Regions from separate parts of the Paenibacillus riograndensis SBR5 genome, predicted to be linked through region 1. Evidence: riboswitches for the same ligand, from Rfam matches in the RefSeq annotation. Region 1 holds a riboswitch; each other region holds the start of a gene.

What was found. A riboswitch is a leader RNA that binds a small molecule or an ion and turns the genes downstream of it on or off. The one in region 1 is predicted to bind cyclic di-GMP.
Region 2: another riboswitch for cyclic di-GMP. It lies ahead of PRIO_RS03775 (transglutaminase-like domain-containing protein); the one in region 1 lies ahead of PRIO_RS35340 (choice-of-anchor A family protein).
Region 3: another riboswitch for cyclic di-GMP. It lies ahead of PRIO_RS34040 (S-layer homology domain-containing protein); the one in region 1 lies ahead of PRIO_RS35340 (choice-of-anchor A family protein).

What each region holds. Positions count from the first base shown of each region.
Region 1 covers NZ_LN831776.1:680,967-685,255, reverse strand. Annotated here, with positions in the region: gene PRIO_RS35340 (choice-of-anchor A family protein) at 1-1,224, opposite strand, end outside; cyclic di-GMP riboswitch class I at 1,308-1,395, opposite strand; gene PRIO_RS02990 (ASCH domain-containing protein) at 2,576-2,998, opposite strand; gene PRIO_RS02985 (hypothetical protein) at 3,168-3,476, opposite strand; gene PRIO_RS02980 (FAD-dependent oxidoreductase) at 3,677-4,289, shown strand, end outside.
Region 2 covers NZ_LN831776.1:861,672-865,960, reverse strand. Annotated here, with positions in the region: rRNA gene PRIO_RS03785 (23S ribosomal RNA) at 1-135, opposite strand, end outside; rRNA gene PRIO_RS03780 (16S ribosomal RNA) at 463-2,013, opposite strand; gene PRIO_RS03775 (transglutaminase-like domain-containing protein) at 2,381-3,190, opposite strand; cyclic di-GMP riboswitch class I at 3,204-3,285, opposite strand; cyclic di-GMP riboswitch class I at 3,360-3,441, opposite strand; gene PRIO_RS03770 (class D sortase) at 3,564-4,220, opposite strand; gene PRIO_RS03765 (GtrA family protein) at 4,278-4,289, opposite strand, start outside.
Region 3 covers NZ_LN831776.1:5,334,692-5,338,980, reverse strand. Annotated here, with positions in the region: gene sigF (RNA polymerase sporulation sigma factor SigF) at 1-671, shown strand, start outside; cyclic di-GMP riboswitch class I at 1,463-1,555, shown strand; gene PRIO_RS34040 (S-layer homology domain-containing protein) at 1,607-3,706, shown strand; gene PRIO_RS22685 (DUF6531 domain-containing protein) at 3,732-4,289, shown strand, end outside.

The DNA of each region.
Region 1 (4,289 bases):
CGTCGGTGTCGCCGTCGCACTCGGCGTCGGCGTCGCACTCGGCGTCGGCGTTGGTGTCGCCGTTGCGCTCGGCGTTGGCGTCACCGTCGCACTCGGCGTCGGTGTCGCCGTTGCACTCGGCATCGGTGTCGCCGTTGCACTCGGCGCTGGTGTCGCCGTTCCACTCGGCGTCGGCGTCGCACTCGGCGTCGGCGTTGGTGTCGCCGTTGCGCTCGGCGTTGGCGTCACCGTCGCACTGGGCGTTGGCGTCGCCGTTGCGCTCGGCGTCGGTGTCGCCGTTGCGCTCGGCGCTGGTGTCGCCGTTGCACTCGGCGCTGGTGTCGCCGTTGCGCTCGGCGTCGGTGTCGCCGTCGCACTCGGCGTCGGCGTCGGCGTTGCAGGCGGTTCGGAGCCTTCATACGGATAGTGGTGCATCTGTACATAACCGCTGAACGCTTTTGCAATCAGTGTGCCATGAAGCTCTGCATGATCATAAAAGACACTGGCATGAGGAGCCAATATCGTGCCCTCGATTGTCGTGTTCCCGATATTCACAGAAGCAGCTTCATAGAAATTGAACAGGACTTTGCGGGGTTTGCCTCCCCAGAATTGAAAATTGGGAATTTTCACAGCGCTTCCGCCCACATTAATAATGACGGTGGCATCACCTGCTATGTTGAACTGCAGCCCGTTGGCGTCAGCCAAATCAGCAGCGGCCAGATGAATGACATTATAGGCATCCGGAGCGTTAATCGTCATTTTTCCATATTCTTTTACAAAAGGCTGTGTCTGCGTCAATGCGGCCAATTCATCCGAACGCCGGACCAAAAACTGTTCCTCGGCCGCAAAATCAATCGGCGTCCCTTGGCGGGGGGTCTCCTTGAGATCCGCCCGTGTGGTGCTTATAGTGCCTCCGTATACAGCTGCCCCATATATAGTTCCGTCTGTTAGAGTGAGATTTTTGCCGGCAACCAGCACATCCCCGCCGGGCGCATCCTTGGAAACACCGTACCCCTGCAACGTAATATTTCCTTCAGCCGCGAGCCTTCCATGAATCTGATCGTAAGATTGCGTGAAATCTCCAAAGATAAATGCATTAAAATTGCCGGCAACACCCAGGACAGGGGTAGGGATATACGGCATATTTCCCGCAGCTTTAACATTCCATCCCCAGGTAACCGTGCTGCTCAATGCTAATACTCCTGTCAGAATCAGAGCTGCTGCTTTCAGTGATCTTTTTTTCAATCGCCTTGCACCTCCTAGTAACTTATTCTATGATTTTGCGGAAAAACTATAACAACAAAAAGACCGCCACGAAGGGTCAGCTTCACGGCGGCCGGACGATCATAGCCCTGGTCGGGCATTAGATTCCTGACTTTGCGTCCCGTCCTTTCAGACGGTTTGCGTTTATACATGAGAAATATAGATTAAATAAAACTTATGTAGTCTATGACATTTGTTACTTTTGAACTAATTTCAGTTTAGCCTCTTCCCTGCCCGATTGTCAATCTATTCCTTAACTATTTTTTCAAGTCGCGGTTGCCTGAAACATGGACAAACCCGCTATCTATAAGGATTTCCAGCCTTCCTGTCCAGAAGGAAATCTCTCAACAGAATGGTTTTTGCCTTTTTCAAAGTATCAGATCTTGTATTTAATTGCAATTTTTAATATTAAAATTTAGTATATTCGAACTATAATTTCAAATCTTATCCAGAACCTTTATTCCTAGCTATATGTACTCCTTAAGGAGCAAGAACTTCCCTGCAAATTAGGACTGCACAACAAAAAACCGCCCCGGAATCAACCGGCAGCAGTTCTTCATCCTTCTCTATGTAATGCTATATACGCTCCCGTAACCAGACATTGCGGATATAGCGAATTGGGATTTACAGCAGCTGAACCCAGCCAATCATGGACACCCACAACGGAATACTCAAAAACAACCCGAATACCAGCCCACGGCGGAGACTTCCTTCATGACTCATCATAATTCTCCTTTTGAGGTGCTTTATTTTGTTACGTTTCAATCTTTTATATTTCAATTTTAATATAAAACAATTTTTATTATTTTATTGTGAAAAATATCACATAAAATCACCCTTTTTTATAAATACCAGTGGTTATTTTATCCACCCCATGCAGCGCAAGGATCAGCCAGACAAAATAAAACGGGCCTCACCATGGGAGCTGGCAAGACCCTGCAAGCTATTTATAAACACCGGGGAGTGTTTGGTACATTCAATATATATCCTTAACCTGAAAACAAGCTGATAGCTGCATAAAAATTACATTAAAAGCTTCCAATAACCCAGTGTGCCGAAAAAAACGACCAGGGCCACGGGAAGTATAATTTTCCGGCTTACCTTATCCTCAAACGAAAAATACAAACACAGCATACAAAGCCACGCAATAAGGAGACTTCCCATTTCCTATGCATACGCCCTTTCTTATACATCCTGATGATCGCGCGGGACAGTGGCAGCACCAAACATCCTATAAGAAGATTACCCGCGAGTCAGCCGGTTCATACCCAATCATGGCTTGGGCCGCTAAATATTTTTTTGTTCCGCCAAAAGGTTATGCAGTCCCGGCAGGTCACTGCTCCCCCTCCAGTACAGGGTACTCCCAGAAGCTCAGCCTGCCTTTCGCCGGTATGGGCCGGGCAAGCGCCGTCACATCCTCCAGCTTCCAGGCATAACGTCCTGGCGCATAATCGCCAAAAACCAGCTCATTGCCGCCGGGCCAGCCCTCATCTGCAGCCGCTTGCGTCACCTCATAGCAACCGGCCAGACGGCTTGTAGCGATGATAGCTCCCCGGGGGAGATTGTCCACAGTAAAGCCATGCCGCGCCAAGGCCGACTTGAAAGGCTCCTGCCTGCAGGCAGTGGTGTCGATCCCCATTCCGGCATGAATCGCCAGTTCACCGCGATAAGCCGTTTGCCAGGAACGGGTCTCGAGCTGTTTTTCCCCAAGCGCAATTAATGTGGCCCAGGGCTGCCGGATGGTCAGACATTTCATCTCCGCCTATTCTCCTCTCTGAACAGCAAAAAAAGCAGCCGCCGAACATCCGGAAAGCTGCACCGCTTATAGTTATCGGGATGCTGTAGAAGGAGCAAAGCCCCTGCCTGCGCAATGTGTGTGCTTTCTACTACTGTATTGTATGACGCAATGGGATTCTGTGCAACTTTTACGAGAACCGGAGTAGAATAAAATTCCAGATTACAACTAAATAAGGACTGGCCGCCAGCCCGCAGATTGCTAAAAAGACTTGAAGCGGTGTACTCATCCCGCCATCCATTCCAGTCCAGCCCATGGAAAAAGAAGGCTTGGGCGGCTCAAGTCCATACTGCTCCATTAGCCGTTCTTTTGTGCCGCTGTCCACCATTGTTCCTGCATCCGCCGCATGGACGAGCGCCGGCTGCAGAAATAACAGGAGGAAAGCCGCGAAACAGGTAAACGTGAAGATAAATATGTATTTATTCCTCAAATTGCTCATTTCTCCTATTTATTGAATTTACTTTTCTATTTATTATAACGGATTTATCCTGATTTTTATAGATATAAGCGTTATACACTGTCCTGCGGCAACCAACCCGATCGACCAGTTTTGTACATAAGATCAGCCAGATTTGTTGATATTCCTCCCCTCCATATCCGTTTAAAATTAACGGTAATATGATGAAAGGGCGGATAATCATGAAGATGCGGCAGGAAGTTTATGATGTGGTGGTATGCGGTGGAGGATTGGCGGGTGTCTGCGCAGCCGTGGCGGCAGCCCGGCAGGGAGCCGGTGTCTGTATCATCCAGGATAGGCCGGTGCTGGGCGGCAACAGCTCGTCGGAAATCCGGGTCACTCCGCACGGGGCGGCTCAATTTCATGCCTATGCCCGGGAGACGGGCATTATTTCCGAGCTGCTGATCGAAGAACGGGCGCTTAATCATGAACCCATTCTCGAAAATGGCTGGACGAACAGCGTATGGGACATGGTGCTATACAATTTGGCAGTGTCAACGCCGAACCTTACGCTTCATTTAAACTCCACGGTCACCGAAGTGCACAAAAACGCGGAGCGGCACATCTCCTCTGTGACCGTGCGGGTGGCGGGGGCAGAGACACAAATCGCCATAGAAGGCCGGGTGTTCATTGACTGTACCGGCGATGGTGTGGTTGCCGATCTGGCCGGCTGCGAATGGCGCTGGGGTTCGGAGGGCCGGGAGGAATTCAGCGAACCTCATGCCCCGCTTGCGGCCAGCGGCGACACGATGGGCAGCTCAATACATTTTAAGGCGAAGGATATGGGGCGGCCGG
Region 2 (4,289 bases), 180 kb from region 1:
CAGCCGGGTTTCCCCATTCGGACACCCCCGGATCAAAGCTTGCTTACAGCTCCCCGAGGCAGTTTCGTTGTTCGCCACGTCCTTCGTCGGCTCCTGGCGCCTAGGCATCCTCCGTGTGCTCTTATTAGCTTAACCATTGCGTTTTCCCGTAGGGAAAATCGCTAGCATCACTAAAATATTGAAACTTGCTTACACAAGTTCAGCTTAAAGGAATGTTCTAAAACGCATTTTCGTTTCGGTATCCAGTTTTCAAGGATCAAGTGTTTCCGGATTTAACTCCGGAAGAAGATCATATCATGTTTCCGAGCTGCTTGGCTACAAGCAAGTTCTGGAAACCAATATGTCCTTTGAGAGTTTAAACTCTCAAAACTGAGCAACGAGTGAGTGTTCGAACCCAAGGGTTCTAATGGAAGCAAAGCTTCCGATTTGAATGTTCTCATTGCAGAGAACGATTCTCCATAGAAAGGAGGTGATCCAGCCGCACCTTCCGATACGGCTACCTTGTTACGACTTCACCCCAATCATCTACCCCACCTTCGGCGGCTGGCCCCCTTGCGGGTTACCCCACCGACTTCGGGTGTTGTAAACTCTCGTGGTGTGACGGGCGGTGTGTACAAGACCCGGGAACGTATTCACCGCGGCATGCTGATCCGCGATTACTAGCAATTCCGACTTCATGCAGGCGAGTTGCAGCCTGCAATCCGAACTGAGACCGGCTTTGCTGGGATTGGCTCCACCTCGCGGCTTCGCTTCCCGTTGTACCGGCCATTGTAGTACGTGTGTAGCCCAGGTCATAAGGGGCATGATGATTTGACGTCATCCCCACCTTCCTCCGGTTTGTCACCGGCAGTCACTCTAGAGTGCCCAGCCTTACCTGCTGGCAACTAAAGTCAAGGGTTGCGCTCGTTGCGGGACTTAACCCAACATCTCACGACACGAGCTGACGACAACCATGCACCACCTGTCTCAACTTTCCCCGAAGGGCACCTAATGCATCTCTGCTTCGTTAGTTGGATGTCAAGACCTGGTAAGGTTCTTCGCGTTGCTTCGAATTAAACCACATACTCCACTGCTTGTGCGGGTCCCCGTCAATTCCTTTGAGTTTCAGTCTTGCGACCGTACTCCCCAGGCGGAGTGCTTACTGTGTTAACTTCGGCACCAAGGGTATCGAAACCCCTAACACCTAGCACTCATCGTTTACGGCGTGGACTACCAGGGTATCTAATCCTGTTTGCTCCCCACGCTTTCGCGCCTCAGCGTCAGTTACAGCCCAGAAAGTCGCCTTCGCCACTGGTGTTCCTCCACATCTCTACGCATTTCACCGCTACACGTGGAATTCCACTTTCCTCTTCTGTACTCAAGCTGCCCAGTTTCCAGTGCGACCCCAGGTTGAGCCCAAGGTTTAAACACCAGACTTAAGCAGCCGCCTGCGCGCGCTTTACGCCCAATAATTCCGGACAACGCTTGCCCCCTACGTATTACCGCGGCTGCTGGCACGTAGTTAGCCGGGGCTTTCTTCTCAGGTACCGTCACTCCGGTAGCAGTTACTCTACCGGACGTTCTTCCCTGGCAACAGAGCTTTACGATCCGAAAACCTTCATCACTCACGCGGCGTTGCTCCGTCAGGCTTTCGCCCATTGCGGAAGATTCCCTACTGCTGCCTCCCGTAGGAGTCTGGGCCGTGTCTCAGTCCCAGTGTGGCCGTTCACCCTCTCAGGTCGGCTACGCATCGTCGCCTTGGTAGGCCGTTACCCCACCAACTAGCTAATGCGCCGCAGGCCCATCCTCTAGCAGCAGATTGCTCCGCCTTTCATCCTTATCCCAGGTGGGTCAAGGAATTATCCGGTATTAGCTACCGTTTCCGGTAGTTATCCCAGTCTAGAGGGTAGGTTGCCTACGTGTTACTCACCCGTCCGCCGCTAAGCTTATCCCGAAGGATAAACTCCGCTCGACTTGCATGTATTAGGCACGCCGCCAGCGTTCGTCCTGAGCCAGGATCAAACTCTCCAATTGGTATTGAAAAGAGCGATAGCTCATTTTGAAACATCTGACGAGAATTTGCATTCTCATTTTGGATCTCACTTACGTGAAATCCCACTCACTCGTTGTTCAGTTTTCAAAGATCAAACTCGTTGTCGGCGATGATTTTCTCGTCACCAGCAACTCTTATAATATACCACGTTTGTTTGAGCAATGCAAGCTTTTTTTGAACAATTTATTCAATCATTCTTCATTTACTTAGCAGCGCTCCAACAACGCTTACTTATAATACCCCATAGTCATATAAAAAAGCAACCCTTTAGAAAAAGAAAAATAACCCACTTAATATTTAAGCGGGTTATCTCCAAAGATCCTATTGTTGATTGTATATTCACTTCTCTTAGTAGAATTTCGCTGCAGAGTATTTGCTTGCTACTTTAATTAATCCCGTTTCTTTGTTGTTCTTGCCTAAACCGGCATCAACTGTAGTGTCGATAGTCACCCATTTGCCGTCAAGCAAGACTTCGTTCCAGGCATGGTATGAAGTCACATAGCTGGTATTCCCCATCACCAATTTGGTAGGTATGCCTTGACTGCGGAGCATGGTTGCAAACAATGAAGCATAATCGTAGCAAATCCCCTTCTTGGTGGCCAGTGTATTATCATTGTTGGGGATGTAGTCAGTCGTAACACTGGAAGCTAGGCTATAGTCATATTTCACATTAGAAACGATGTAGTTGTATATTGCTTTTACCTTTTGTTCATCAGTGGTCAGCCCCTGTGTGAGCTGAGCAGCTTTCAGAACTGATTTATCGGAAGAACTCCATTTCACATTCTGTACGGAGCTCAAGTATACGTCGTTCGCATCGCTCATGCTGAGGTCTACGGTTTCGGAGGACATCACTTTGTATTTATTGCCGGTAGTGTTCTCCAGAACAGATATTTTATACGAACCGTTACCTTGCTGCAGCGGGAAGGTTTCATTGGGCTTAGAAGCATATAGGTTATATGTGTAGCTATTGTTGTCCTTAGTAATCATGAGCTTAATACGCTTGTCCTTAGGAACTTCATAGGAAACAGCGATAACCCCTTGATTCAATTGCGATGTATTCAACCAGCCTGTGTCCGTGCTGGCAGCTTCAGCTGATCCTGTCTGGACGGAAGTGGCAACTACAAACAATGTTAACAACGTAAAAAAGAACTTTTTCATGGATAAAACCCCTTTCGGTAGCTGGCTGCCATTCGTATTGGGAAGGCCCTTTAGCTTTGCGTCCCTACCTTTCGATAGGTTTGCCGTTATCGTATAAGCTTTATCTGTTCCTACTTCTAATGTAGATTGATAGATTCATATTTAAGAACAAACAAAAAAAGCCTCTTCATTCGGTAGCTGGCTGCCATCCATAGCGGGAAGGCCCTTTAGCTTTGCGTCCCTACCTTTCGATAGGTTTGCCGTTGTCGTGCTTAGCTTTTATAGTTATATAGTATCATATTTATATCTATATTCAAGACCCAAATCACTAGACTTCTACTATTTTTTAATTAAATTTTAATATACTGCTTTTAGGACGCAGCTATTTTGGGATTTAAGACAATCTGGCATGAATAATCAGGCGATGAGTGGGATTGACCAATGGATCACAGGTAATCAGAGTGAGTATTTTATCATCGTTATGTCCATTTAATACGGAAACATCCGTAGGCTCTACAATTGAAATATCATACACTACGTACTGGTAATCCTGTTCCTTTGTTTGCACGGATATGGTATCACCGACCTCAACTTCGTTGAGCCTGTTAAAAAGCCTGCCTGCTGTTCTCGATCTATGAGCTGCAATCGCAGCATTGCCAACCTGCCCGATAGCCGCGGTCTCCTTCATGTGGGCGGCAGCATGCTTCATGTTGGCTTTAGTCGCCCCTTCCAGTACGGGCAGCTTCAAATTGATTTTGTCGATCTGGATAATGCCTGTGATCTTGCCTCCCAGCTTGATTTCGGGAGCCGGCGCTTCTGTCGCTTTCGCCAGGTCACCCTCAGAAGATTCCTCGGCGAGAAGCTGGGTGACTTCAGCATATTGTTTGTGCAGATCTGACTGCGGAGACGGTGAAGGCGAAATCTCACTGTACGCCTGTTCGGCTTCCTCCAGCAGCTTCTGCTGCTGCCAGTCGTTGTACCATTCATTTGCTTTGGGATACAGCATCAGCAGAATCCCGGCAAGAATAATTAAGTAAGAGAACTTGCGCATGAAAATCACCTCCGAAAGTTAGTTTTTCAGGTTCACTTTATCTAGTGCTTATTTTTTTCAAAATACCCA
Region 3 (4,289 bases), 3.3 Mb from region 1:
ATAATCTGGCCCGCGACACGCTGGTCAACTGCAATATCCGCCTCGTCTGGTCGGTGGTGCAGCGGTTTATGAACCGCGGGTATGAGCCTGACGATTTGTTCCAGATCGGCTGTATCGGACTGTTGAAGTCCGTAGATAAATTCGACCTCAGCTATGAGGTCAAATTCTCCACCTATGCCGTGCCGATGATTATCGGCGAGATCCAGCGTTTCCTCCGGGACGACGGCACCCTCAAGGTCAGCCGTTCTCTCAAGGAGATGGCCAACAGGGTCCGCAAAATGAAGGACGAAATGTCCAAAACGCTGGACCGGCTGCCGACCATCGGCGAAGTCGCGGAGGCGCTGGGGGTCACACCCGAAGAAATCGTGTTCGCCCAGGAGGCCAACAAGCCGCCGACTTCGATCCACGAGACCGTCTTCGAGAACGACGGCGATCCGATCACGCTGATCGACCAGATTGCCGACGAGACGCAGGAGCGCTGGTTCGACAAGCTCGCACTCAATGAGGCCATCGGGGCCTTGACCGAGCGCGAGCGCCTGATCGTCTACCTGCGCTACTACCGCGACCAGACCCAATCCGAAGTCGCCAGCCGCCTCGGCATCTCGCAGGTCCAGGTGTCGAGGCTGGAGAAGAAAATCCTCGCGAGCATCCGCGAGCAGATTGCGCAGTAGATGGGCTGGCAGGGTACAAGCGGGGAGTTAGACGAGGGGGAAGCAAGACGAGCGGGAAGTAAGGCGAGCGGGAAGTAAGGCGAGCAAGGAAGTAAGGCAGCAGGCAGCGGAGGCAAGTAAGGAAAACAGTACGTTACCAGCTTTTGCAAGTAAGTATGAGCAGTGAATGTGACGGGTGAAATAAACGGTTGTAGGAGGCCGCCTCGGGAGAGGCGGCTTTTTGTGTGTGGTTTGGTGGGGCGCAGCAATGAATCGGACAGAGAGGAGAGAACAAAGCCAAACGGCTCATACAGCAGAGGATCGAGTTCTCCCAGCCTCCCCTGAAAAAAAGGGGGGACTTCCCCTAATGGACCCAGATGCCGTTAATTGCTTGAAATCGGTTTTTGCCGGGCACTTACGGACCCGGATGACCCTATTTCATGCAATTCCACCATTATGCTCCGGGAAATGCCAGCTTAGCGTCTCCTGAGTCCGTTAGATTGAATAAAAAGCCCGGATTGTTGAAATAACGGCGCTGGAGTCCGTAAGGTCGTGGTTCCCTTTAGGTTCGAGTGTAAAGCACCCATCTGATTATCTACAAGATGGATGGCGAGGAATCCGTCAATCTAGCCTTCCGGGTTGTTCTACTAGTTTCCATGCGTGCTCCGCTCCATTAACGGATTTCCTGTCCGCATCCCTGAAAAAGGAAAAAATAGAACATCTTAAGTCGATAGGAATAAATTCCGATAATAAGAGTGTCCTCTACATCTAAAGTCTCATTTACATAAGCATACAAGGACAGAAAACCGAGTTTGGAACAAGGGCAAATCCGTACGAAAGTCGGAGACGCAAAGCCACGGGCCTACTTCATCCGGGAGGGATGTCAGGGCAGCCGGGCCGCTCAAGGCACTTGGTTTTTTGACGTGCCTACAAATAGCACTGGGGGAGAGAAGTGAATGAGGTTCGGAAGGAAAAGGAAGTTTACGCAGACGGTTACAGCTGTTTGCGCGGCGGTGATTTTGCTTGGGGGGCTTGCCGGCAGTGGTCTGGGCATAGGGCAGGCATCGGTTTCGGCTGCGGCTGTGACGGCGGCCAACCCGGGCAGAACGGACTATAGCGTATCGGGTGATCGGCTGTTATGGCTGGAACCGGATGCAGACGGAGTTAAGCAGGTGCACGCGCTGAATCAACGCAGTGGCGCAAATACGGTGCTTACATCCGGTCCATCCGCCAAGGATGCGCCTTATGTGCATGGAGCAGTTGCGGTGTGGGCGGACAAGGGAAGTGAGCCGGGATCTTCACTTCACTGGGATATCTATACTGCCGATCTGGAGACAGGCAAGAAGATGAAGCTCAACAAGCAGGCCGGCCAATACGGCAATCCGACAACTGACGGCGCAGGTGTGGTCTGGTATGAACGCAAAAATTACGGCAGCATGATCTATCATGATCTGGCAACCGGGGTTGAAGCGGATCTGGGCGAAGGCCGTTTCCCGGTGCTGGCCGGCGGAAATGTCGTCTACAAGAATGCCCGTGACGGGGGCCTTAGCCTGCTGGATGTGAGCAGTGGCGTCACCCGCCCACTGGTTAGCCTGGGTGGTGCGAATGCGGTGGACTGGTTTGTTTTTAACGGCAGCCACGTGCTGTACAAGCAGAAAAACAGTGCCACAGGAAGCAAATATGTACTACTGAACATCAAAGACCTCACGGCACAGCCAGTGGATCTCACCGGGATGAAAGCCGGGGGAACTGAATATGCCTTTATGTCCATAGGTGAAGAACAAGCTGTGTTCCAGGAGGAGGTTGACGATGCTGTCACTCTGAAGCAGGTAGACCTCACTACATATGCAGTAAAACCGCTGCCGATAGATGCCGGGGTGAAGCTGATCGGAATTAGCGGGAACAAGCTGCTGTACAGCAAGAAGGACGATTACATAGAATCAGTGGATTTAAAAGAAAACCCCAACCCGACTCCTGGGCCGGAAACGACTCCACCGCCAGGTGCAACCCCAAATCCAGGCCCAGACGCTAACCCGGGTCCGGCTCCGGGGACTAAGATCCCTGTGATTACCGGAGCCAAAGACAGCCGGATTATTGGAAGTTCAGGCGGCATCTTGTCTGCAGTGAATGGTTGGGCACGGCTGGAAATATCTGCTGGAACCTTCCCGGACAATACCAGCGTAAGCCTGGCCCAGGCTGAACTGGAAACGAAGGAACTGCTGGATGCAAGCGGCAAAAAGCTGCTCAAGGCTGGTTCCGCCTGGCAGGTGCAAGCGAGCGCTCCATTCCTGATCCCGGCCAAGTTGGCGGTCCGGTATCCGCAGGAGGAGCCTTGGACGTCCAAGCGGGAGAAGCTTGGAATCTACAGCTACAATCCGGACAAAGGCATCTGGAGCTATATTGGCGGGGTGACTGCGGCGGAGGACGGTTTTGTTCAGGCTAAGATATCAGCCTCTGGGCTGTACGCGGTCATGCTGCGCGAGGCACAATTCACGGATATTTCAGGCCACTGGGCACAGCAAGATGTGGAGGTCCTGGCAGCAAGAGGCATCGTGAACGGAATGAACGGAACCGTATTTGCGCCAAAAGCTGTACTGACCCGGGCTGAATTCACCAAGCTGCTGACAGCAGCTCTTGGACTCCAACCGGTACATACGGATAAGCCAACCTTCCGTGATGTTTCCGCTGCGCACTGGTCTTACCCGTATGTGGAAGCAGCAGCGGCGGCAGGAATTGTAACCGGAGACGCAGGGCTTTTCCACGGCAATGCTCCGCTGACCCGTGAACAGATGATGGTGATGCTGATGCGGGCGATTGACAGCACTACTGCCCACAGCCCGGCATCTGCTGCGGACTCAGTCAAGCTTCAGGCAGTACTCTCCGGATTTAAGGACAACGGCACCATTAGCCAATGGGCACGGGAATCCGTAGCTGCGGCGGTTGACAAGAAGCTGGTGCAGGGCAGCGGACAGTTTTTGAAGCCCAAGGATTCTTCCACAAGAGCCGAAGCGGCAGTCATTATGTACAAGCTGCTGGCTGAGCTGAAATTACTCTAACTTATCACGGATAGGAGATCGGTCTATGAAATTCCGAGTATTAAAAAGGAAATGGCGCAGCGGCAGCTTGAAGGCGCGTGTGAACCTCATGCTTGCGCTGCTGCTGGTCATATCTTACATCCCGGTTCTTCCGGGAATTGCCAAGCTCACATCGTCTGCCTATGCGGCTACCAATATGCGGATTGAACCGAGTGAGCTGAGTCCGGGACCCGGTAAAAGTGTGGAAATTTCGTTCAGCTTCAACGCAGCGGATGACGGCCAGGACCAGCATGAGACTAACATCAACCTGTGTACTCCGCAAAAAGACGGTTCTGCTCCGCTCCTTGGGGATCTGATTACGAGCGGCGTGTATCCGACGAAGAAGGACGGGCAATATATCGTTCATAAATATGTCTGGGATGGCAAGATCGGAGGCGTGCCGCTGGACGAAGGGCGTTATAACATCTGCATCTCTCCTGCTGAATATAACGGCTCTGGTGTGTATTACGGCCAAATCGCCAGCTTCGAAATCCTTGGCGGTGACGAGGTGCAGCCACCGGCAGCCTTGCAGATCAGACCTGCGGCCTCAGGACAATCTGTAGTA